3 regions of the Streptomyces sp. NPDC107546 genome follow, and region 1 is predicted to be linked to each of the others. Evidence: riboswitches for the same ligand, from Rfam matches in the RefSeq annotation. Region 1 holds a riboswitch; each other region holds the start of a gene.
What was found. Region 1 has a riboswitch for S-adenosylmethionine ahead of ACZ7L1_RS12980 (amino acid ABC transporter permease). Riboswitches for the same ligand answer to the same signal wherever they lie in the genome.

Region 1 (7,130 bases):
GTACAGAGCGACGGACCCCAGGTAGCCGAGGCCGATCGTGGCGCTCAGGTCGCCCGCGGCCGTGCCGAGCGCGAACGTGGCGAGCACGGCAGCCCAGTAAAACGTCTCGCGGCGCCGGGTGGAGATGCTGTGGATGGACAGGGTCCGCTCGCTCGCGTACCACAGGGCGAACACGGCGGCCAGCGCCACCAGGAACAGCGGCGTCGAGAGGGTGTAGGGCACGCCGAGACCCACGTGCAGGACGTCGGCGGCCATCGTGCCGAACACGCTGACCATGACAATGGCCGTCCAGTAGACCCAGGCCACGTACCGGCGGACCGCGAACTGCAGGACCAGGGACCCGAGGAAGGCGACGGTGCCGAGACCGACCGCCGGGATCGGGCCGAGCAGACGGGCCAGGTAGTCGGAGGCGGTCTCGCCCATTCCGGTGGTCAGAACCTTGATGATCCAGAAGTAGACGGTGACTTCCGGGACCTTGTTCGCCATCCCGCGTATGCGGGCGCGGGGATGGGCGGGGGGTCGGTCGTCAAGGACGTGCTCTGTGCTCATGGCAGGCACGATGACATGGGGAACTGCTGATTCCACAGGGCCCTTTGCCATTGTTTTGGATCTTCTGGTGCAGGCGTTGCCGAACAGGCCGGAAACCGTCGAGCCGCCCCTCCCGATAGGGAAGAGCGGCTGCGGTGTGGTGCCACCCGCTGCGGCTCATGCCACGCACGGGCAGCCGCTACAGAGGTCGGCCGATCACGCCGGAGGCCGGGGGAGAAGCTCGACGAAGGTGGTGCACGTCCCGAGCGGTTCCGTCGCTGGGCAACTGGCCTCGAACACTCTGCCGTTCGCAGTCAGCACGGTGACGTACACCACGTTGGCGCGACTCGACAGTGTCGCGTCGATCACGTTGCTCGGTCCTACCGGTTGCCAACCGCCGATGACGACCGGGTTTCCGCTCGGCGGAGTCTCCCGGACCGTCAGGACGTACGTCTGCCCGTTACAGATGACCGAGACGAACTTGTCAGGATCTTGAACTGTCGAGTCGATGTCGAAGCACCCCGAGCCCGGCACGGGCGGCTTCGGCTTCGGACACTTGTCCTTGTCGTGGTCGCCGCTGGGCATGCCCGTACGGTGCTCGCAGTCGTCGCCGCCGAGCGCTGTGTTCCTGTGCGCTGTGTCGCCGTGTCCGACAGCCGCGGCGGGAGTGGCGAGTCCGACCGCCATGACGAGCGCGAGCGAGGCGAGCTTGCCGGCCTTCCTGTACCTCTGACGCACCATCGGGCTGAGGGAGAAAGGCGTCCTGCCTTCAGGACTCATGTATGTGCTCCTTGCTTGAACGGTCCCGGGTGGTTCCCCGAATCCGGAAGGAGCTTGGCCCGCCCACGCGGCGGCCCTCGGCACACCCTGCCGTACGGGCCCGTATATCAGCAAGTCGGACCACCGGAAGTGCCCCGGTTGGGGGAGCCGCTCCGCGAAACGCGTCTCTCTCACACTGCGGACTCCCCTCTTGACGCGGGCCGCGGCCGGATCGACACTCCAAGGAGATTTCCTAGTGGACAGGTAGGGAAACATGGGGCGCCTGAGGCCGGTCATCAGCCGTGTTCGTCGCACGCGCCGGCAGTCCCTCCTGCTGACCTCCCGCCGTCACATCGATCTGCTGCGCGTCTGCAGCGCGAGCAGCCGCCGGCGCTGAGACCGGCGGAGCCACGCCGCGCCACCCCGCGCCCCCGCCATCCCGCGCCCCCGCCATCCCGCGCCGGGGAGCGCCGCCTGCCCGCGGGCCACCGCCCCCGCACCCTCGCGTCCCAGAACCCCGGGAGAGACATGTCCGCCCATGCCCTGACCGCACTCCCGTCCGCACAGCCGGTCCCCGCCTTCCGTGGCCGGATCGGCTGCGACGCGCGCAGCGGCCACTACGCCGTGCCGCGCCGCTACCGTCTCCACCTGTCCCTGGCGTGTCCGCACTGTCTGCGGATAGCCATCACGCACAGCCTGCTCGGCCTCGACGACGTCTGTCCCGTCACGCTGCTGCCCGCGGTGCCCGACGGACCCGGCGGCGAGTACTCCGCGCTGCGTCCGCTGTACGAGGCCAGTGCCCACCGCTACCCCGGAGCCGCCCTGGCACCGGTGCTCAGCGACGACTGGTCGGGCCGGATCGTCAGCACCCACGCCCCGGACATCATGCGCGACCTGGCGCGGCACTTCGGCACGGACCGCCCCGCGCTGTATCCGCAGGGGGCGAACGCCGAGATCGAGGGCGTCCAGCGGCTGTGCGAGCAGGGCATCGACGCGGCCGCCCAGCGCGCCGGACGCGTCGACGCCGACACGGAGGAACGGGAGGCCGCGCTCACCTCGCTGTTGTGCACCCTGCGGTCACTGGAGGGACGGCTCGCCCGTCAGGAGTACCTGCTCGGTGACCGGCTCACCGCAGCGGACGTGGAGTTGTGGGTCAGTCTGGTGCAGCTCGACACCGTGCACCGCTGGCACCTGGACGCCGCCGCGGTGCACCGCATCGCCGACCACCCGCACCTGTGGGCGTACGCCCGCCGACTGGCCGCCCACCCGGCCTTCGGTCCGCACCTCGACCACGCCGGTATCGCCCGGCGGCATCACGCGCACTGTCGGGGACTGGAAGCCGCGGGCGCCGCGGTGCAGATCCTGGACTGGGCCTCGCACGTCCCCAACGGCGCGTGCAGCGGGACGAGTTGAGAGGGAGAACGGCGCCGCTGGGTAAGTATCACCTGGTGGACGGACGTTGACATCGCTTGCGGCGCCTGTATTGACTTACGGCCACAAAGGTCATGAGCGTCAGCGACAAGCCCTGGCTGGCTGACCGGCAACCCTCGCACCGCGGTGGGGTGCCCCAGGTGACGACCCGACCGGATGACGTTTCGGTAAGCGCGTGGCCCCCCGGGCCGGAAAACGACGGAGACAGTGATGTACGCAGCCTCCAGGACAGCCGCAGTGCGGCTGCGTGGCTGCGTCCTGCTGTGCGCCAACCGTTCCGTCGACCTGCTCCGCGTCAACAGCGCGCTGTGTACCACCCCGGGCTCTGCCCGCTGTCGCGGCTGACGGCCTTCTGAATCCCTGACGCGCACCGCCGCCGCGGTGTGCCCTCGTTCCGTCCCACCCCCGGTGCACTCACGCTTCACCAGCCTCGTCACGCCGCGGCCCGCGCCGCCGGGCGGTGCCGTGGCGAGCCGCCCGGGGCGTCCGACTCCGCTGGAGCCTGTCATGAGTGAACCCCCCGGAGCTGCCGTGTCCCTCGCCCCGGCGCCGCCCGACGAATACACCGCGGTCAAGCCCCCCGCGATCCAGCGGGTACTGCCCCTGCGGCGGCCGGGCCGCTGGATCGCCACGGCGATCGTGCTGGTCCTCGTGGCCCAGTTCGTCCACGGCCTGGTGTCCAACCCGTTCTACCAGTGGAACCGCTTCGCCTACTGGTTCCTGCGTCCCACCCTCCTCGACGGGCTGCTCATCACGCTCGAAGTCACCGCGCTCAGTGCTGTGTTGGGCCTGCTCGGCGGAATCGTGCTCGCACTGGCCCGGCTCTCGAAGAGCCCGGTCCTGCGCGCGGTCAGCTGGACGTACGTGTGGGCGCTGCGCTCCATACCGCTGATCGTGGTGCTGATCTTCCTCTACAACTTCAGCGCCCTGTACAAGACGCTGAGCGTCGGCGTGCCCTTCGGCCCGGCCTTCTTCAGCTTCGACGAGTCCAAGCTCGCCACCGACATGGTCGTCGCCGTCGTCGGACTGAGCCTGAACGAGGCGGCGTACGCGGCGGAGGTGGTCCGTGGCGGCATCCTCTCGGTCGACCAGGGCCAGCACGAGGCGGCCGCCGCGCTCGGCCTGCCGAAGGGCCACCAGTTCAGGCGGATCGTTTTTCCGCAGGCCCTCAGGTCCATCACCCCGAACTACGTCAACCAGCTGATCGGCCTGATCAAGAGCACCTCACTGGTGTTCTATGTGTCGCTGCTCGACCTGTTCGGCTCCGCGCAGACCATGGGCAGCACCTACCCCGGCGACATCGTGCCGCTGCTGCTGGTCGTCACCGTCTGGTACCTGATCCTGACGAGCCTCGTGTCCGTCGTCCAGTTCTACGTCGAGCGGTACTACGCCCGCGGTGCCACCCGCGCACTGCTGCCGACCCCGTTGCAGAAGCTCCGCACCGGTCTCGCCGAGCTGCGGGCCCGTGCGCGCAGGGAGGCCGCCGTATGACCACCGACACGCTTCAGACCCGCCCCGCCGCCATCCAGGTGCACGACGTGCACAAGGCGTTCGGCGCCCACCAGGTGTTGCAAGGCGTGGAGTTGACCGTGCGGCCGGGCGAGGTGACCGTGATCCTCGGCCCGTCCGGCTCCGGCAAGTCCACCCTGCTGCGGGTGATCAACCACCTGGAGAAGCCCGACCGCGGCTATGTCAGCGTCGGCGGCGAACCCATCGGCGTGCGCCGGCACGGAGCCCATCTCAAGGAGCTGAGCGAGCGGGTCATCCTGGGCCAGCGCAGCCGCATCGGGTTCGTCTTCCAGAACTTCAACCTCTTCCCGCACCTGACCGTGCTGGAGAACGTGACAGCGGCGCCGGTGGCGACCGGCAAGCTGACCAAGCAGGAGGCCCGGGACCTCGCCCTCGACCTGCTCGGCCGGGTCGGACTCGCCGACAGGACCGGCGCCTACCCGCGGCAGCTGTCCGGCGGCCAGCAGCAGCGCGTCGCCATCGCCCGCGCGCTCGCCCTGCGGCCCGGCGTCATCCTCTTCGACGAACCCACCTCCGCCCTCGACCCCGAGCTCGTCGGCGAGGTGCTGGCCGTGATCAAGGACCTGGCCGGCGGCGGCACGACGCTGGTCATCGTCACCCATGAGATCGGCTTCGCCCGCGAATGCGCCGACCGGGTGATCTTCATGGACGACGGCCGGATCGTCGAACAGGGGCCGCCCGCCGATGTCCTGGACAACCCCAAGCACGAGCGGACCCGGGACTTCCTGAGCAAGGTGCTCTGAACCCGCCGGTTCCGCGTTCCTCCCCACAGCCTCCCCCCACGCCCACGCCCACGCCCACACCTCCACCGCTCACCGGCCTCAATGGGCTCGCGAAGCCGCTGGCCGACGCCGTCAACCACCTGATCAAGAACGGCCAGTACGCCAGGTGGCTCGCCGCCTGGAACCTCTCCAACGAGGCCGTCGCCAAGTCCGAGGTCAACCCGCCCGGGCTGCCGCTCGACAACTCCTGACCGAAGGGATTCCCGGAGTGCGGAACAGACGGCGGAGCGGGGCTGTTGTCGTCGACGACGAGCTGCGCGCCACGACGGCCGTACGGACGGAGGTGCAGGACGTGACCCGTACCGTGCACGCTCGCGTCCTGAACCCGTCCCGCCGTCCGCTTCTGCACTCCCGGGCCCACATCGATCTGCTGCGCGTGGCCGGCGCGCTCTGTTGCTCCTGACCGTCCCCAGCCCTCGGCCGGGGTACCCCCCATCTAGCCGCGCCCGCCCTCCGCCGCGCGCGCTCGCGTCGGCCGGCCATCTCGTACGGACTTCAGGAAGGCACCCACTCGTGTCCTCGACTTCCCCTTCCCCCTTGCACCTTGCCGTCGCCCTGGACGGCACCGGCTGGCATCCCGCCTCCTGGCGCGAGCCCGTGGCCCGGCCCCGGGACCTGTTCACGGCCGGATACTGGACCGACCTGATCACCGAGGCCGAAGGCGGTCTGCTCGACTTCGTGACCATCGAGGACGGGCTCGGACCCCAGTCCTCCCACTTCCTCGACCCGGACGAGCGCACCGACCAGGTCCGCGGACGCCTGGACGCCGTGCTCATCGCCTCCCGTGTCGCGCCACTGACCCGGCACATAGGGCTGGTGCCGACCGTGGTGGCCACCCACACGGAGCCGTTCCATATCTCCAAGGCGATCGCCACTCTGGACTACGTCAGCACGGGCCGTGCGGGCCTGCGCGTACAGATCACCGCGCGTCCGAACGAGGCCGCGCACTTCGGCCGCCGCACGATCCCGAGGATCGACGCCTACGACAGCCCCGGCGCCCAGGGCGTCGTGACCGACCTGTTCGACGAGACCGCCGACTACGTCGAGGTCGTCCGGCGCCTGTGGGACAGCTGGGAGGACGACGCCGAGATCCGGGACGTCGCCACCGGCCGCTTCATCGACCGGGACAAGCTGCACTACATCGACTTCGAGGGCAGATTCTTCAGCGTCAAGGGACCGTCCATCACGCCCCGACCGCCGCAGGGCCAGCCGATCGTCACCGCTCTCGCCCACCAGACCGTCCCCTACCGGCTGGTGGCCCGCCAGGCGGACGTCGGCTACGTCACCCCGTACGACGCCGACCAGGCCCGGGCGATCGTCGCCGAGATCCGCGCCGAGCAGGAGACGGCGGGCCGTGCCGAGGAGCCGTTGCACGTCTTCGGCGACCTCGTGGTCTTCCTGGACGACGACCCGGCCAGGGCCGCGGCCCGCAAGCAGCGCCTGGACGATCTCGCCGGACACGAGTACACCAGCGACGCCCGCGTCTTCACCGGCACCCCCGCTCAACTCGCCGATCTGCTGGAGGAGTTGCGGTCCGGAGGGCTGACCGGCTTCCGGCTGCGCCCCGCGGTCGTCGGCCATGACCTCCCGGCCATCACCCGGGGCCTGGTCCCCGAGCTCCAGCGCCGTGACGCCTTCCGCCGCGCCTACGAGTCCGACACCCTGCGCGGACTGCTCGGGCTCGCCCGCCCCGCCAACCGCTACTCCGCAGCCGTCACCGCCTGAGCCGGAGGGACCGCAGACCATGAGCAAGCCGCTGAAGCAGATCCATCTGGCCGCCCACTTCCCGGGCGTCAACAACACCACCGTGTGGAGCGACCCGGAGGCCGGCAGCCACATCGAGTTCAGCTCCTTCGTCCACTTCGCGCGCACCGCCGAGCGGGCCAAGTTCGACTTCCTGTTCCTCGCCGAAGGCCTGCGCCTGCGCGAACAGGGCGGGAAGATCTACGACCTGGACGTCGTGGGCCGCCCCGACACCTTCACCGTGCTCGCCGCCCTGGCCGCCGTCACCGACCGGCTCGGCCTGACCGGCACCATCAACTCCACGTTCAACGAGCCCTATGAGGTGGCCCGCCAGTTCGCCAGCCTCGACCATCTCTC
Region 2 (7,130 bases), on a different contig from region 1:
CTCTCCGGCACCGGTGTCCGCTTCATGGAGGGCGCGATCCTGTCCGTGCCGATCGTCGGCACGTACCTGTCGTTCTTCCTCTTCGGCGGCGAGTTCCCGGGCGGCGACTTCGTGGCCCGGTTCTACTCGATCCACATCCTGCTGCTCCCGGGCATCATGCTCGGCCTGGTGGTCGGCCACCTGATCCTGGTCGTCTACCACAAGCACACGCAGTTCGCGGGCCCCGGCAAGACGAACACCAACGTCGTCGGGATGCCGCTGATGCCGGTGTACATGGCCAAGGCCGGAGGCTTCTTCTTCCTGGTCTTCGGCGTCATCGCGGCCATCGCGGCGATCGCCACCATCAACCCCATCTGGGCCATCGGCCCCTACCGTCCGGACCAGGTGTCCACGGGCGCCCAACCCGACTGGTACATGGGCTTCTCCGAGGGCCTGATCCGCACGATGCCGGGCTGGGAGATCAACTTCTGGGGTCACACGCTCGTCCTGGGTGTGTTCGTCCCGCTGGTGATCTTCCCGCTGGTCCTGGTCGCGATCGCGGTCTACCCGTTCATCGAGTCCTGGGTCACCGGCGACAAGCGCGAGCACCACATCCTGGACCGGCCGCGCAACGCTCCGACGCGCACCGCGTTCGGTGCCGCCTGGATCTCGTGGTACTTCGTACTGCTGGTCGGTGGTGGCAACGACCTGTGGGCCACCCACTTCCACCTGTCGATCAACGCGATCACCTGGTTCGTCCGCGTCGCCTTCTTCGTGGTGCCGGTGCTCGTGTTCATCGTCACCAAGCGGATCTGCCTCGGCCTGCAGCGTCGGGACCGCGACAAGGTGCTGCACGGCCGCGAGTCGGGCATCATCAAGCGGCTGCCGCACGGTGAGTTCATCGAGGTCCACGAGCCGCTCAGCCAGGAGCAGCTGCACACGCTCACGGCGCACGAGCAGTACAAGCCGGCCGAGCTCGGCCCGACGGTCGACGAGAACGGCGTCGAGCGGAAGATCAAGGGCTCAGCGAAGCTGCGTGCCAAGCTCAGCAACGCGTACTACGGGGAGAACAACCAGATCCCCAAGCCCACGGTCGAGGAATACAAGGAGATCACGAGCGGCCACGGCCACCACTGATCGCTGCACGCCACGCCACGGTCGAAGGGCCCCGTCCGGTGTTCGGACGGGGCCCTTCGCCATGCCTCCAGCTGGATAGGGTGGACCTGTTCGAGACTCGCGTCCCGTAGTCCGGGACACCGACCCAGGAGCGGCTTATGAGCGCTGTGCACCCCGCTGGAGGCGACACCGCGGCGGGCCGTTCCTGGCCCCAGGTGCTGAACGGGCTCCTCGAGGGCCGCGACCAGAGCGCGGACGACACGGCCTGGGCGATGGACCGCATCATGCGCGGCGAGGCGACGGACGCGCAGATCGCCGGGTTCGTGGTGGCGCTGCGGGCCAAGGGCGAGACCGTCGAGGAGATCACCGGCGTGGTCCGGGCGATGTACGAGCACGCCAACGTGATCGAGGTGTCGGGTCGCACGGTCGACATCGTCGGCACGGGCGGCGACGGCGCGAAGACGGTGAACATCTCCACGATGTCGGCGCTGGTGGTGGCCGGCACGGGGGCCAAGGTCGTCAAGCACGGAAACCGCGCGGCCTCGTCGGCGTCGGGCTCGTCGGACGTCCTGGAAAAGCTGGGCGTCAACCTCGACCTGACGCCCCAGCGGGTGGCGCAGGTCGCGGAGGAGGCGGGCATCACCTTCTGTTTCGCGGTGAAGTTCCACCCCGCCCTGCGCCATGTCGCCGCCGCGCGCGGTCAGCTGGGTATCCGGACCGTCTTCAACGCCCTCGGCCCGCTGACCAACCCGGCGAAGGTGAAGGCCCAGGCGGTCGGCGTCGCAGACCCGCGACTGGCGCCGATGATCGCGGGGGTGCTCGCCGAGCGCGGCAACTCCTCCCTGGTGTTCCGCGGCGACGACGGCCTCGACGAGCTGACGACGACTGCCACCTCCCACGTCTGGATCGTCCGCGACGGCAAGGTCACCGAGGAGACCTTCGACCCGCGGGACGCCGGTATCGAACTGGTCCCGGTTCAGGCCCTGCGCGGCGGCGACCCGTCCCACAACGCCGAGGTCGCCCGCCGCCTTCTCGACGGGGAGACGGGCCCGGTACGGGACGCCGTCCTGCTGAACTCTGCAGCGGCGCTGGTGGCGCTGGAGCCGGGTGACGGCCCGCTGGCGGACCAGATCCGCACCGGCATGGCCAAGGCCGCCGAGTCGATCGACTCGGGCGCGGCCAAGCGTGCCCTGGAGCGGTGGGTGGCCGCCAGTAACGCCTGACTCCGGGCACGCCCCGCGGAAAAGGCCAGGTCAGGCTGGCTGGAGTACAGTGAGACAAAGGCAGCTCTCCCGCGGGCCGCAAGGAGGCTGGGCATGATCCATTCAGCCGATATCCGCGAGTGGCGCAACCGGGACGTGATCGACGCCAAGGGCCGCAAGATCGGGTCCCTTGAGGCGGTGTACGTCGACACCACCACCGACACGCCCGCCATGGCCACCGTCCGCACCGGGCTGGTGACCCGGCAGAGGCTCGTCTTCGTCCCCATCGACGAGGCGACCGTGGGACCCGGATACGTCCAGGTGGCCCACTCCAAGGGGCAGGTACGCAAAGCGCCGTCCATCGGCGTGGACGACGTGCTGCCGGTCGAGCGGGAAGAAGAGATCTTCAAACACTACGACAGGTCCTACGAGCCCGGTGCCGACCGCGGACGCCGTCTCGCGCGCCGCTGACCCCGGGCCGAGGGAAGTGGTCACCATGATGGCGTTCTTCCTGTTCCTGATCCTCGCGGCGGTCGCCCTGGGCATCATCGGCGTGGTCGTGAAGGGGCTGTTCTACCTCTTGATCATCGGCATAGTGGTCTTCCTGGCCAGCCTCCTTCTGTTCGGTATGCGCTGGGGGCGGCACTCGAAGCACCACCTGATTCGGTGACGCACCGGGACGGGTCCGCCCGTCCCGGTATACGGACAGAAGTTGCGAGCAGCTGATCACCTGTCGTAGTTTCCACATCAGGTCATGAGCGACAGCCATTCGGCCCCGGCCGGCTGTCCGGCAACCCTCCGTCCGTGGCGGGGTGCCCCGGGTGAGGACCAGGTCGCAGGCAGCGAGGTCTGCGGCAAGCGCGGACCCCTCGTGCCTTCCAGGGGTCCTGGTCGTTCGAGGGAGCCTTCCGTGAGCAAGCGAATGCGTTAGGGCCGCAGAGCCCCGCCTCCGCGCTCCTTTTTCCTTTCACCTTCTCCGTGCCGTGGACACCGCTGCGCCCGTGCGCGCCTCCGGCACCGGTGAGTCTCGCCTGCCCTACGGGAGTACACCCATGTCCGTCTCCACCCTTGCCGTCGACCAGTCCGTCTGTGCCCCGCTGCCCGTTCTGGGGCGCGATGTCACCGTCCCGCTCGTCACCGGCGGCGACGTCACCTACGCCGCCCTCGACTACGCGGCCAGCGCCCCCGCGCTGCAGCGCGTCTGGGACGACGTGGCGGCGTACGCCCCGTACTACGGCAGCGTCCACCGCGGCGCCGGCTACCTCTCCCAGCTGTCCACCGACCTGTTCGAGAACGCCCGCCGCACGGTCGCCGAGTTCCTCGACTGCCGCGACACCGACCAGGTGGTCTTCACCCGCTCCACCACCGACTCGCTCAACCTCCTCGCCGCCGCCCTCCCGGCCGACTGCCAGGTCTTCGTCTTCGAGACCGAGCACCACGCCTCCCTGCTGCCGTGGCGGGACGCCCGGGTCACCTACCTCGACGCCCCGAGCAGCCCCCGGCAGGCCGTCGAGACCCTGGAGCGCGCCCTCGCCGACCGCGACCCCTACGGCCCGGCCCTGGTCTGCGTCACCGGTGCCTCCAACGTCACCGGTGAGCTGTGGCCGGTACAGGAGCTGGCGGCGGCCGCCCATGCGCACGGCGCCCGTATCGTCCTGGACGCCGCCCAGCTCGCCCCGCACCACCCGGTGTCCGTCAAGGACCTCGACGTGGACTGGGTCGCCTTCTCGGGCCACAAGCTCTACGCCCCCTTCGGCTCCGGCGTCCTGGCCGGCCGCGCCGACTGGCTGCGCCAGGCCGAGCCGTACCTCGCGGGCGGCGGCGCCAGCCGCAAGGTCACGCGCCGGACGGACGGAGGAGTGGACGTGGAGTGGCACGACACGGCGGCCCGTCACGAGGCCGGCTCCCCGAACGTGATCGGCGCCTACGCCATCGCCTCCGCCTGCAAGGCCCTCACCGAGGCCGGCTTCGACACCCTGGTCGCCCGCGAGCAGCACCTGATCCGCAGGGTCACGGAGGCCCTCGCCGACGTCCCCGAGGTCAGGATCCTCTCCCTCTTCGGCGACGACGCCCCCCGCGTCGGCGTGATCTCCTTCGTCGTCGAGGGCTGGAACAGCTCCCACTTCGCCGCCGCGCTCTCCGCCGAGTACGGCATCGGCGTCCGCGACGGCCTGTTCTGCGCCCACCCGCTGGTCCGCACCCTGCTCGGCAGCGACCCCCAGACCCAGGGCGAGTGCGGCGCCCCCGAGGCGGCGCCCGGGGAGAAGTCCCTCAACGCGATCCGGGTGAGCTTCGGCGCCGGCACCCCCGACGAGCATGTGGAGCGCTTCGTCAACGCGGTGACGGAACTGGTGAGCGACGGCGCGCGGTGGCAGTACCGCACGGAGAACGGCCGCTGCGTCCCGGCGGTCTGAACCGGTAGGGCCGGTGAGGCGGCGTTCAGCGGATCGGGCGGATCAGGCGTCCAGCCCGATCGCGAACGCCGCCTCCAGGTCGTGCTGGGAGTAGGTACGGAACGCCACGTGGGTGTCCGTCGCCTCGACCCCCGGGATCTTGCTGATCCGCCCGGGGATGACGTCCGCCAGCTCCTCGTGCTCCTTCACCCGCACCATGGCGATCAGGTCGTACGTCCCCGTCACGGAGAAGACCTCGCTGACGGAATCCAGCGAGGCGATCCGCTCCGCGATCTCGGGGATCCGGTCCACGCTGGTCTTGATGAGCACGATCGCGGTGATCACGGCTGCTGTTCTCCCTCGGGGGCCTGGGCTGGTGGTTTCACCCTACTCGTAGGCACGTAGCGCACCCACGCATAGAGGAACCCCAGCGAGAACCCCACCAGGTGGGCCAGGTAGGCCACCCCGGGCCCCTGCGCGGCCCGGCCCGCCGCCATCCACTGCAGGGACGCCCAGAACGGCAGGACCACCCAGGCCGGGAACCTCAGCGGCAGGAAGAACAGGAACGGGAAGAGACTGGTCACCCGCGCGTCGGGGAAGAGGAACAGGAACGCACCCAGGACCGCGGAGATCGCCCCGGACGCTCCGACCAGCGTCTGCGCCGACGCGGCGTTGGCCGCCGCGTACCCCAGCAGCGCCAGGCAGCCGCAGCCCAGGTAGAACAGGGCGAACTCCACATGCCCCATCCGCTCCTCGGCCATGGCCCCGAAGACATAGAGGAAGAGCATGTTGCCCAGCAGATGCACCCAGCTGCCGTGCACGAACAGCGCGGTCGCGGGCGTGAGCGCCGCTCGCGGGGCCCCGCTGAACAGCTCCACCGGCACCACGCCCCAGCGTGCGAAGTAGGCCCGCTGCGCGGCGAGCAGCGCGTCCCCCGTCCCGTAGGCCGGATTCAGCCCCGCGGCCGGTCCGACGACGAAGAGCACGCAGCACAGGACGATCAGCCCGTACGTCACCGGCGCCGACTGTCCGCGCAGCGCTCCCACGGCTGTCCTGCCCCAGGTGCTGATCATGGTACAGAGCATGGCGTAACCGGACCGATCCGCACAGAGTGCCTCGCCGCCGTGGAACGGGCGGGCGGCGGGTACTCGCCAGGCCGTAGGGTTACGAGCCACACGCTCCAGGGAAACTGGCGCATCACGGAGACTGGAAGAAGGAAGAGCACCCACGATGACGGTTCCCCTGCCGACGGAGACGACCCGCTGGCGCTGCACGCTCTGCGGCAACCTCACCCGTTTCGACGTGACCCGCTCGTCGAAGGTCGTGGAGTACGTGCACCTCGATCTGGCCGGGGAGCCGAAGGTGGAGGAGCGCGAGGTGGTCAGTGAGACCATCGAGTCGGTCCGTTGCCGCTGGTGCAACGCGGTCGACCAGGTGGAGCTCGTGGACAGGCCGGGCGCCGGCTCCTGAGGGAGGCGGCCCCGCAGGGCGTATGGGGTGAGGGATGGCTGAGACCACAGGCGGGGAGCCGGTCGACGGCACCGCTGAGGTGCTCGACCGTCCGCTGCCCGACGGCGTGCGCCGCCGGGTCGTGCAGATCGTGTCCGACGGCTTCGGCGGGCTGACCCTCGCCGAGCTGCCCGCACAGCTGCGGCAGTACGCCCGGTTCACCCCCACCCGCCGGGCCAAGTTCGCCGGCAACGCCATGGCGGCGGCCGTGGAGACGGACGCACTCTTCCGGCAGCGCATCGCCGAGAAGCTCAGAGAGGCCCAGCCGGAGCTCGCCGGCGCCATGGACTCCGGCTCCCCGCCCCCGGCCGCGGACCCGCTCGACGTGGCGGCCGCGGCCTATGTACTTCGCCCGGCGGGCTGGGTGAAGCTGGTGACCGCCGCCGGCGAGGAGGCCCAGCGCGTCGACGCCGAGCGCGCCGGCGAGGAGAGCCGGGCCGAGCTGGAGCGGCTGCGCGCCGAGCTGGCGGCCGCGCGCGAGCACACCCGCGCCGAGACCGAGCGGCTGCGGGCGGAATTGGACGCGGCCCGCAAGGAAGCCGACTCGCTCCACCGTAAACTGCGAGCCGCCGTCAGTGACGTCAGACGCGGCGAGGCCGCCCTGCGCAAGGCCCAGGGTGAGATGGAGGCGGTGCGCGCCGAAGGGCAGGCCCAGCTCTCCGTCGCCGAGAGCGAGACCCGGCGGCTCAAGGCGCGCCTGGCCGAGGCGGAGGCCGCCCTGGAGGCCACGCGCAGGGCGGCGCGCGAAGGACGCAGCGTCGAGGACATGCGGGTACGGCTGTTGCTCGACACCCTGCTGGACGCGGCCCAGGGGCTGCGCCGTGAACTGGCGCTGCCACCGGTCTCCGTGCGGCCGGCGGAGACCGTGGACGCGGTCGAACCGGGACGAATGACCCCGAAGGACATCGCCGCCCGTGCGCTGTCCGAGAAC
Region 3 (7,130 bases), on a different contig from region 1:
GTGCCGCTGGTCGCCAGGTCCTTGATGACGGCGAGGACCTCACCGACGAGCTCGGGGTCGAGGGCGGAGGTGGGCTCGTCGAAGAGGATGACTCCGGGGCGCAGGGCGAGGGCTCGGGCGATGGCGACGCGCTGCTGCTGGCCGCCGGAGAGCTGGCGCGGGTAGGCGGCGGTCTTGTCGGCGAGGCCGACCCGGTCGAGGAGTTCGCGGGCGAGTTTCTGGGCCTCGGGCTTGCCGAGCTTCCCGGTGGCGACGGGCGCGGCAGCGACGTTGTCCAGCACGGTCAGGTGCGGGAACAGGTTGAAGTTCTGGAAGACGAAGCCGATCCGGCTGCGCTGGGTGAGGATGGCCCGCTCGCTCAGCTCTTTGAGGCGGTCGCCGTGCCGCTTCACACCGATCGGCTCGCCGTTGACGCTGACGTAGCCGATCTCGGGCTTCTCCAGGTGGTTGATGACCCGCAGCAGCGTGGACTTGCCGGAACCGGACGGGCCGAGGATCACGGTGATCTCGCCGGGCCGGACCGTCAGGTCGACGCCGTTCAGCACCCGGTGGGTGCCGTACCACTTGTGCACGTCGTGGACCACGACGGTGGCGGCCTCGACGTCCGCCAGGGCCTCGATGGTGTCGGCGGTCATACGGCGGCCTCCCGGCGGATACGGGCCCGCAGGTCGGTGAGCCCGGTGCGGAGCTTCTGCAGCGGCGTCGGCGGCAGGCTGCGGGTGGCACCGCGGGCGTAGTACCGCTCGACGTAGAACTGGACGACGGAGACGACGCTGGTCAGGATCAGGTACCAGACGGTGACGACCAGCAGCAGCGGCACGATGTCGCCGGGGTAGGTGGAACCCATGGTCTGCGCGGAGCCGAACAGGTCGAGCAGGGAGACGTAGAAGACCAGCGAGGTGCCCTTGATCAGGCCGATGAGCTGGTTGACGTAGTTCGGGATGATCGAGCGCAGCGCCTGCGGGAAGACGATCCTGCGGAACTGGTAGCCCTTCGGCAGGCCCAGCGCCGCGGCCGCCTCGTGCTGGCCCTGGTCGACGGAGAGGATCCCGCCGCGGACCACCTCGGCCGCGTAGGCCGCCTCGTTGAGGCTGAGGCCGACGACCGCGACGACCATGTCGGTGGCGAGTCTCGACTCGTCGAAGGAGAAGAAGGCCGGGCCGAAGGGGATGCCGACGCTCAACGTCTTGTACAGGGCGCTGAAGTTGTAGAGGAAGATCAGCACCACGATGAGCGGGATCGAGCGCAGCGCCCAGACGTAGGTCCAGCTGATCGCGCGCAGCACCGGGCTTTTCGAGAGCCGGCCCAGTGCGAGCACGATGCCGCCGACAAGACCTAGCACCGCACTGTAGGCGGTGACTTCGAGGGTGATCACGAGGCCGTCGAGGATGGTGGGGCGCAGGAACCAGTAACTCCAGCGGTCCCACTGGTAGAAGGAGTTGGTGACCAGTCCGTGCACGAACTGGGCGACCAGGACCAGTACGACCGCGGTGGCGATCCAGCGTCCGGGGCGCCGCAGCGGCAGAACTCGCTGTGCGCTGAGGGGCTTTGACGGTTCGTCGGCGGTCGGCGCCTCGGCGAGGATGACGGTGGCTCCAGGGGGTTCACTCATGGTGGGCTCCGGCTGGGTGGGAACATCCCGGAAGCACGGCGGCATGCGGCGGCGCACACGACGGCGAGGTACCGGGCGGGGAGGGCAACGGCACACCGCGGGCGCGGTGTTCGTCAGGAAGTGCGGGGACTGCGGGGAGGTGTCAGCCCCGACAGCGGGCACGGCCCGGTGCGGTACACAGTGCGCTGTTCACGCGGAGCAGATCGACGGCACGGTCGGCGACGAGCAGGTTCGCATACGGCCGTACGCAGCCCTGCGGGCGGCGCGTCGCCGTCCTGGGAGCTGCGTGCATGGCGTCACCGTCACTCTTCCGGCCCTGGGGGCCTCGCGCTTACCGAAACTTCATCGGTCGGGTCGTCACCTGGGGCACCCCACCGCGGCGCGAGGGTTGCCGGTCAGCAAGCCAGGGCTTGACGCTGACACTCATGACCGTTCTGAGCCGTAATTAAGACAACGGCCCGAACATATGTCAACGGCGGTCCACCAGATGGAACGGCCAGAGGGCGGCGTAGGCCGTCCAGTCCAGGATACGGATGGCCGCTCCGGAGTCCTCCAGGCCCCGGCAGTGGGCGCTGTGGCGGCGTTCGATGCCGTCGAGGTCGAGGTGGCCGCCGAGGGCCGGGTGAACGGCCAGGCGGCAGCCGTGGGCCCACAGCGTGGGATGGTCGGCGACGCGCTGGACGGCTGCGGCATCCAGGTGATCGCGGTGCACGGTGTCGAGCTGGACCAGGGCGACCCACAACTCGACATCGGCGGCGGAGCGCAGGGCACAGGTTTCCCATAGCAACCGTCGGGAGGCGACGGTCTCCTGTGATGGAACTCGCACCGATGTCCTCGGCCGGGTCGGGGCGCCCGAGGACATCGCGTGGTGCGCGGTGTATCCGGCGTCGGACGAGTCGGCGTGGGTGACGTGCCGACGAGCAGCGTGCTCACTGCTGAAGGCTCACACAAAAGGGCCCCGCCGGCTCTCGCCCGCGAGGACCCTTCGCACCGTCGTGACCACAGGATTTGAACCTGCGACCTTTGCCCACTTTTGCGGATCGTCAGAGTGGCGTGCGACAAGTCAACCTTCGAGGTCGGTGTCCAGCGTCCTCGGCCGAGTGAGGAGTCTGGGTGTTGAACCTGCGCCGGCTCAGGCCGGTCAGTCCGGATACTCCGGTCCGACCGCGGTGCGGGCACCGAGCGTCCTTCCCCTGCCCCAGCCGAGTTCACGCCGGTATCCGCCGAGCAGACCGGATTCCTCGAGCTGTGTCACATCACGGAAGCGCGAGCCCGGAGCGACCGCGGTCACCAGCGGGGCGACGAACAGCGCGTCGGTCGGGCAGTACGCCTCGCACTGGAAGCAGGTCTGGCAGCTGTCCTGTCGCGCGATCACCGGAACGCCGTCGGCGCCGCGGTCGAAGACGCGCGTCGGGCACACCTCGATGCACCGGTCGCAGGCGATGCAGCGGTCCGGCTCGACGATCTCGATCATGCGGCTCGGCCTCCGATCGTGACCAGTGCCCGCGACGCCGGCTCGGGAGTGCTCCAGACCTCGTCGAGCCCACCGGTGAGCAGCCGATAGTGCTGGGCCGGATCCTGCGTCGGCTTGTCGGCCCGCTTGCGCATACCGCGCGATTCGGTGCGCTGCAGTGCCGCGTGGTACATCCAGCGGCCGTGAGCCACCATCGCGGCCGCTTCCCTGGCCCGGAAGAGCTCCTCACCGCTCGCCCCCAGCCCTTCGCGGATCGCGGACCACGTCCCGTGCAGCGACCGCAGAGCCGGCTCGAGACGGTCCGCGTGCCGCAGGTAGTTGCGGTCGTACGGCAGGACCTCACGCTGTACGGCGGCGACGACCTCACGATGGCCGACGTTCACGGCACCGGTCGGGCGAAGGCCGGCCGTCCCCACGGACCGCAGTCGGCTGCCCGGTCGGCCCCGCCGGTTGGCGAACACGGCGGCGCCCCGGCCCGCCCAGCTGCCCGAGGACGCCGCCCACGCGGCGTTGTGGCTGCCGCCTCCGGTGAAGCCGCCGCAGATCAGCTCGCGGGTCGCGGTGTCGCCGGCCGCGTACAGACCGGGGACGTCGGTCGAGCAGTCGTGGTCGGCGATGCGCACACCACCCGTCCCGCGTACCGTGCCTTCGGCCAGCAGAGTGATCTCGAACAGGTCGGTGAAGGGGTCGATGCCCAGCCGGTCGAAGACCAGGAAGGTGTTCGGCTGACCCTTGCGCATCGCCCGCTGTTCGTCAGGGCCGGCTCGGTCGAGCCGGGCGTAGACCGGCTCCGTGAGCAGCGTCCTCGCGATCACCGACCGGCCGCGGGTGCTGCCCGCACCTTCCAGCACCGAGCCGTCGGCGCGGTAGAAGGTCGCCCAGGAGTAGTAGGCGGTCTTGGTCAGCGACGTGCCTTTCGGGGCGATGGCGTAGGCGTTGGAGAACTCCATCCCCGACAGCCGCGCCCCCGCCTCCACGGCCAGCAGCGCACCGTCCCCGGTGTTGACGTCGCAGCCGAGGGTCTTGGAGCGGAACGCACATCCGCCTGCGGCGAGCACGACCGCCCGCGCTTCGATGCGGACGGTGTCGCCCGTCGTGCGGTCGAGCGCCTGCGCGCCAGAGACGACGCCGTCGGCGTCGGTCAGGAGCTCCAGCGCGGGAGTGTGGTCGAGGATGCGGACGCCGAGCCGCCGTACCCGGGTGCGCTGCCGGCGCATGTACTCGGGTCCCTGAAGGTCGCCGCGCAACTGACGGCCGTGGGCGTCGACGGGGAACGGGTAGCGCTGGATGCGGGCGAGTTCGTCCATGCGCGCGTGGGTTTCGTCGAGGACGCGCGCCATCCAGTCGCGGTCGGCGAGGAATCCGCCGAGCGCCTCGCGGCTCGCCATGGCGCCCTCCCGCAGTTCGGGGACGTCGTCGACGTACCAGATGCCGGTGCCGACGGAGGCGGTCGCTCCGCTCGCGCCCGTGTAGCCCTTGTCGGCCAGAACGACGTCGGCACCGGCCTGAGCGGCCTTGATTGCGGCCCAGGTGCCCGCGGGGCCGCCGCCGATCACCAACACGTCGGTGGACAGGGTCTGTTCCGGTTCGGTGCTCGTCATGACGTTGCGTTCCTTCCGTTGCGGGGTTCAGGGCTTGAGGCGACCGGTGCCGAACATCGCGGCCGACCAGGCCGTCAGTACCGCCGCGAGGGCCCAGACCACGGCGAGGGCCCAGTCCGCGCCGACGTCGCCCTGGCCGAGGAAGCCGATCCGCTCGACCTGGACCAGCCAGAAGACGGGGTCGAGGCGGCTCAGGACGTCCCAGAACTGCGGCAGTTGGTGGACCGAGTAGAAGACGCCGCCGAGAAGGCCCAGCGGCAGCAGGATGATCGATTCCATGGAGTAGACGTGGTCGAGGGACTTGGCGTGGCCGCCGGCGATCACGCCGACCTGTGCGGCGACCAGGAGCACGCCGAGTGTGCCGAGCAGCAAGACGAGGGGCCGGGCCGGGGTGCCGCCGTGGGTGAGCGGCAGTGCGACCGCCAGGACGCCCGCGCCCACGACGACGCCTCGGGCGATGCCGCCGCCCACCAGCGCCGCGTTGATCTCCCACCACCTGAGCGGGCTCGCGAACACGTCGTTGATGTACTGGTCCCGGCGGGCCTCGAACAGGCTGGTCGTCCCGTTGAAGAAGCCGACGTTGACGATCGCCTGGGTGAAAAGACCGGGCACGATGAAGCTGCCGTATCCGATGCCGTCGATGGTGTCGACGTGCTGTCCGAGGGCCGACCCGAAGACGACGACGAACAGCACGGTCGACATTACTGGGCCGACGATGCTGTAGCGCCAGATGGTGAGGAAGCGCAGGATCTCGCGCTCCAGGAGCCACAGGAACGGCGCGCGCTCCGCCCGGAACGGCTCGTCGTACGCCGGGAGGGCCGGGGCTTCGGTGCCGCTCACGAGGCGACCTCCTCCGCCGTGATCACCCGGTCGTAGACCTCCGAGATGTCCCGGGCGGCGTACCGTTCCCGCAACGAGGCCGCGGAGCCGCGGTCGACAATCCGGCCCGCGCGCAGCAGCGCGATCTCGTCACACAAGGTCTCCGCCTCCTCCAGGTAGTGCGTGGTCAGCAGGACGGTGGTGCCCGCTGCGTTGAGGCCCTTGACGACCCGCCAGATTTCCGAGCGCAGCTCGACGTCTACGCCGGCCGTCGGTTCGTCGAGGATGAGCAGACGGGGGCGGTGCATGAGCGCCCGCGCGAGGACGAGGCGCCGTTGCATGCCGCCGGACTGTTCATAGGCGCGTACGTCGGCCCTGTCGTCGAGGCGGAACAGGGCGAGCAGTTCGTCAGCGCGCCTGGCGGCGGCCTTCCTGCCGATGCCGTGGTATCCGGCGTGGTAGATCAGGATCTGCCGGATGGACAGGAACCGGTCGACGTTGATCTCCTGTGCGGCCAGGCCAAGGAGCCTGCGGGCCTGACGGCTGCGGTGGTCGTGGCCGAAAACGGAGAGGGTGCCGGCGGTGGGGCGGACGATGTTGCACACCGAGCCGATCAGGGTGGTCTTCCCGGCGCCGTTCGGGCCGAGCAGGCCGAAGAAGGAGCCGTCCGGTATCTCCAGGTCCAGCCCGGCCACCGCGATGAAGCCGTTTTCGTAGGTCTTGCGGAGCCCCTCGACCCGCAGCGCGGGCGGACTCCCGCCGCTCCGGGAAGCGGTGGGAGTCGCGAGCGGGTCAGCCATGGAACTGGTTCGCCGGGACCGGGAGCCCGTAGTGCTCGCGCAGAGTCGTGCCCTCGTACTCCTCGCGGAACAGCCCCTTGCCGCGCAGGATCGGCAGCACGTGCTCGACGAAGGCCGCCAGGCCCGACGGCAGGGCGGGCGCCATGATGTTGAACCCGTCCGCGGCACCACCTTCGAACCAGGCGATGATCGTGTCCGCGACCTGCTCCGGCGTGCCGACGAACTCGAAGTGACCACGCCCGCCGCCGAGCCGGGAGATGATCTGCCGGACCGTCAGCTGCTCGCGCACCGCGAGTTCGGTGATCAGGTCGGAGCGGCTCTGCGAGCCCTCCAGCTTCGGCCTGGCGAGGATGAAGTCCGGCAGGGGCGCGTCGAGTTCGAAGACCGACGGCTCGGTCTCGAACACGGCGGCCAGCTGACGCAGCCCGTACTCCGGAACGCGCAGCTCGTCGAACTGCCGTGCAAGCGCCCGGGCCTCCGCCTCGGTCGACCCGATGTACGGGACGATGCCGGGCAGGACGATCACGCCGTCCGGGTCGCGGCCCGCGGCCCTGGTCCGCGCCTTGATGTCGGCGTAGAAGGCGGCCGCGCGCTCGTACGTCGTGTGCGCAGTGAAGATGGCCTCGGCGTGGCGGGCCGCGAAGTCCTTGCCGTCCTCGGAGGAGCCGGCCTGGACGAGCAGCGGGTAACCCTGCGGTGGGCGCTCGACGTTGAGCGGGCCGGCCACCTTGAAGTATGTGCCCTGGTGGCCGAGCCGGTGCAGCCGCTCGGGGTCGGCGTAGCGTCCGGTGGTTCTGTCCGCGACGACGGCCTCGGACTCCCAG

Region 2: another riboswitch for S-adenosylmethionine. It lies ahead of ACZ7L1_RS03070 (aminotransferase class V-fold PLP-dependent enzyme); the one in region 1 lies ahead of ACZ7L1_RS12980 (amino acid ABC transporter permease).
Region 3: another riboswitch for S-adenosylmethionine. It lies ahead of ACZ7L1_RS32065 (amino acid ABC transporter permease); the one in region 1 lies ahead of ACZ7L1_RS12980 (amino acid ABC transporter permease).

Annotation. Positions count from the first base shown of each region.
Region 1 is NZ_JBVKBA010000007.1:173,335-180,464, forward strand. Features, by position in the region: gene ACZ7L1_RS12965 (COG4705 family protein) at 1-549, opposite strand, end outside; gene ACZ7L1_RS12970 (hypothetical protein) at 745-1,308, opposite strand; gene ACZ7L1_RS12975 (glutathione S-transferase C-terminal domain-containing protein) at 1,816-2,700, shown strand; SAM riboswitch class IV at 2,789-2,898, shown strand; gene ACZ7L1_RS12980 (amino acid ABC transporter permease) at 3,226-4,209, shown strand; gene ACZ7L1_RS12985 (amino acid ABC transporter ATP-binding protein) at 4,206-4,991, shown strand; partial or broken gene ACZ7L1_RS12990 (ABC transporter substrate-binding protein) at 5,072-5,221, shown strand; gene ACZ7L1_RS12995 (putative leader peptide) at 5,239-5,433, shown strand; gene ACZ7L1_RS13000 (LLM class flavin-dependent oxidoreductase) at 5,544-6,755, shown strand; gene ACZ7L1_RS13005 (NtaA/DmoA family FMN-dependent monooxygenase) at 6,775-7,130, shown strand, end outside.
Region 2 is NZ_JBVKBA010000002.1:112,118-119,247, forward strand. Features, by position in the region: gene qcrB (cytochrome bc1 complex cytochrome b subunit) at 1-1,116, shown strand, start outside; gene trpD (anthranilate phosphoribosyltransferase) at 1,254-2,318, shown strand; gene ACZ7L1_RS03060 (PRC-barrel domain-containing protein) at 2,412-2,768, shown strand; gene ACZ7L1_RS03065 (hypothetical protein) at 2,794-2,967, shown strand; SAM riboswitch class IV at 3,048-3,164, shown strand; gene ACZ7L1_RS03070 (aminotransferase class V-fold PLP-dependent enzyme) at 3,350-4,711, shown strand; gene ACZ7L1_RS03075 (Lrp/AsnC family transcriptional regulator) at 4,754-5,035, opposite strand; gene ACZ7L1_RS03080 (rhomboid family intramembrane serine protease) at 5,032-5,763, opposite strand; gene ACZ7L1_RS03085 (hypothetical protein) at 5,921-6,160, shown strand; gene ACZ7L1_RS03090 (NYN domain-containing protein) at 6,195-7,130, shown strand, end outside.
Region 3 is NZ_JBVKBA010000032.1:49,306-56,435, reverse strand. Features, by position in the region: gene ACZ7L1_RS32070 (amino acid ABC transporter ATP-binding protein) at 1-635, opposite strand, end outside; gene ACZ7L1_RS32065 (amino acid ABC transporter permease) at 632-1,612, opposite strand; SAM riboswitch class IV at 1,935-2,043, opposite strand; partial or broken gene ACZ7L1_RS32060 (glutathione S-transferase family protein) at 2,082-2,372, opposite strand; gene ACZ7L1_RS32055 (4Fe-4S binding protein) at 2,754-3,086, opposite strand; gene ACZ7L1_RS32050 (FAD-dependent oxidoreductase) at 3,083-4,687, opposite strand; gene ACZ7L1_RS32045 (ABC transporter permease) at 4,715-5,527, opposite strand; gene ACZ7L1_RS32040 (ABC transporter ATP-binding protein) at 5,524-6,306, opposite strand; gene ACZ7L1_RS32035 (LLM class flavin-dependent oxidoreductase) at 6,299-7,130, opposite strand, start outside.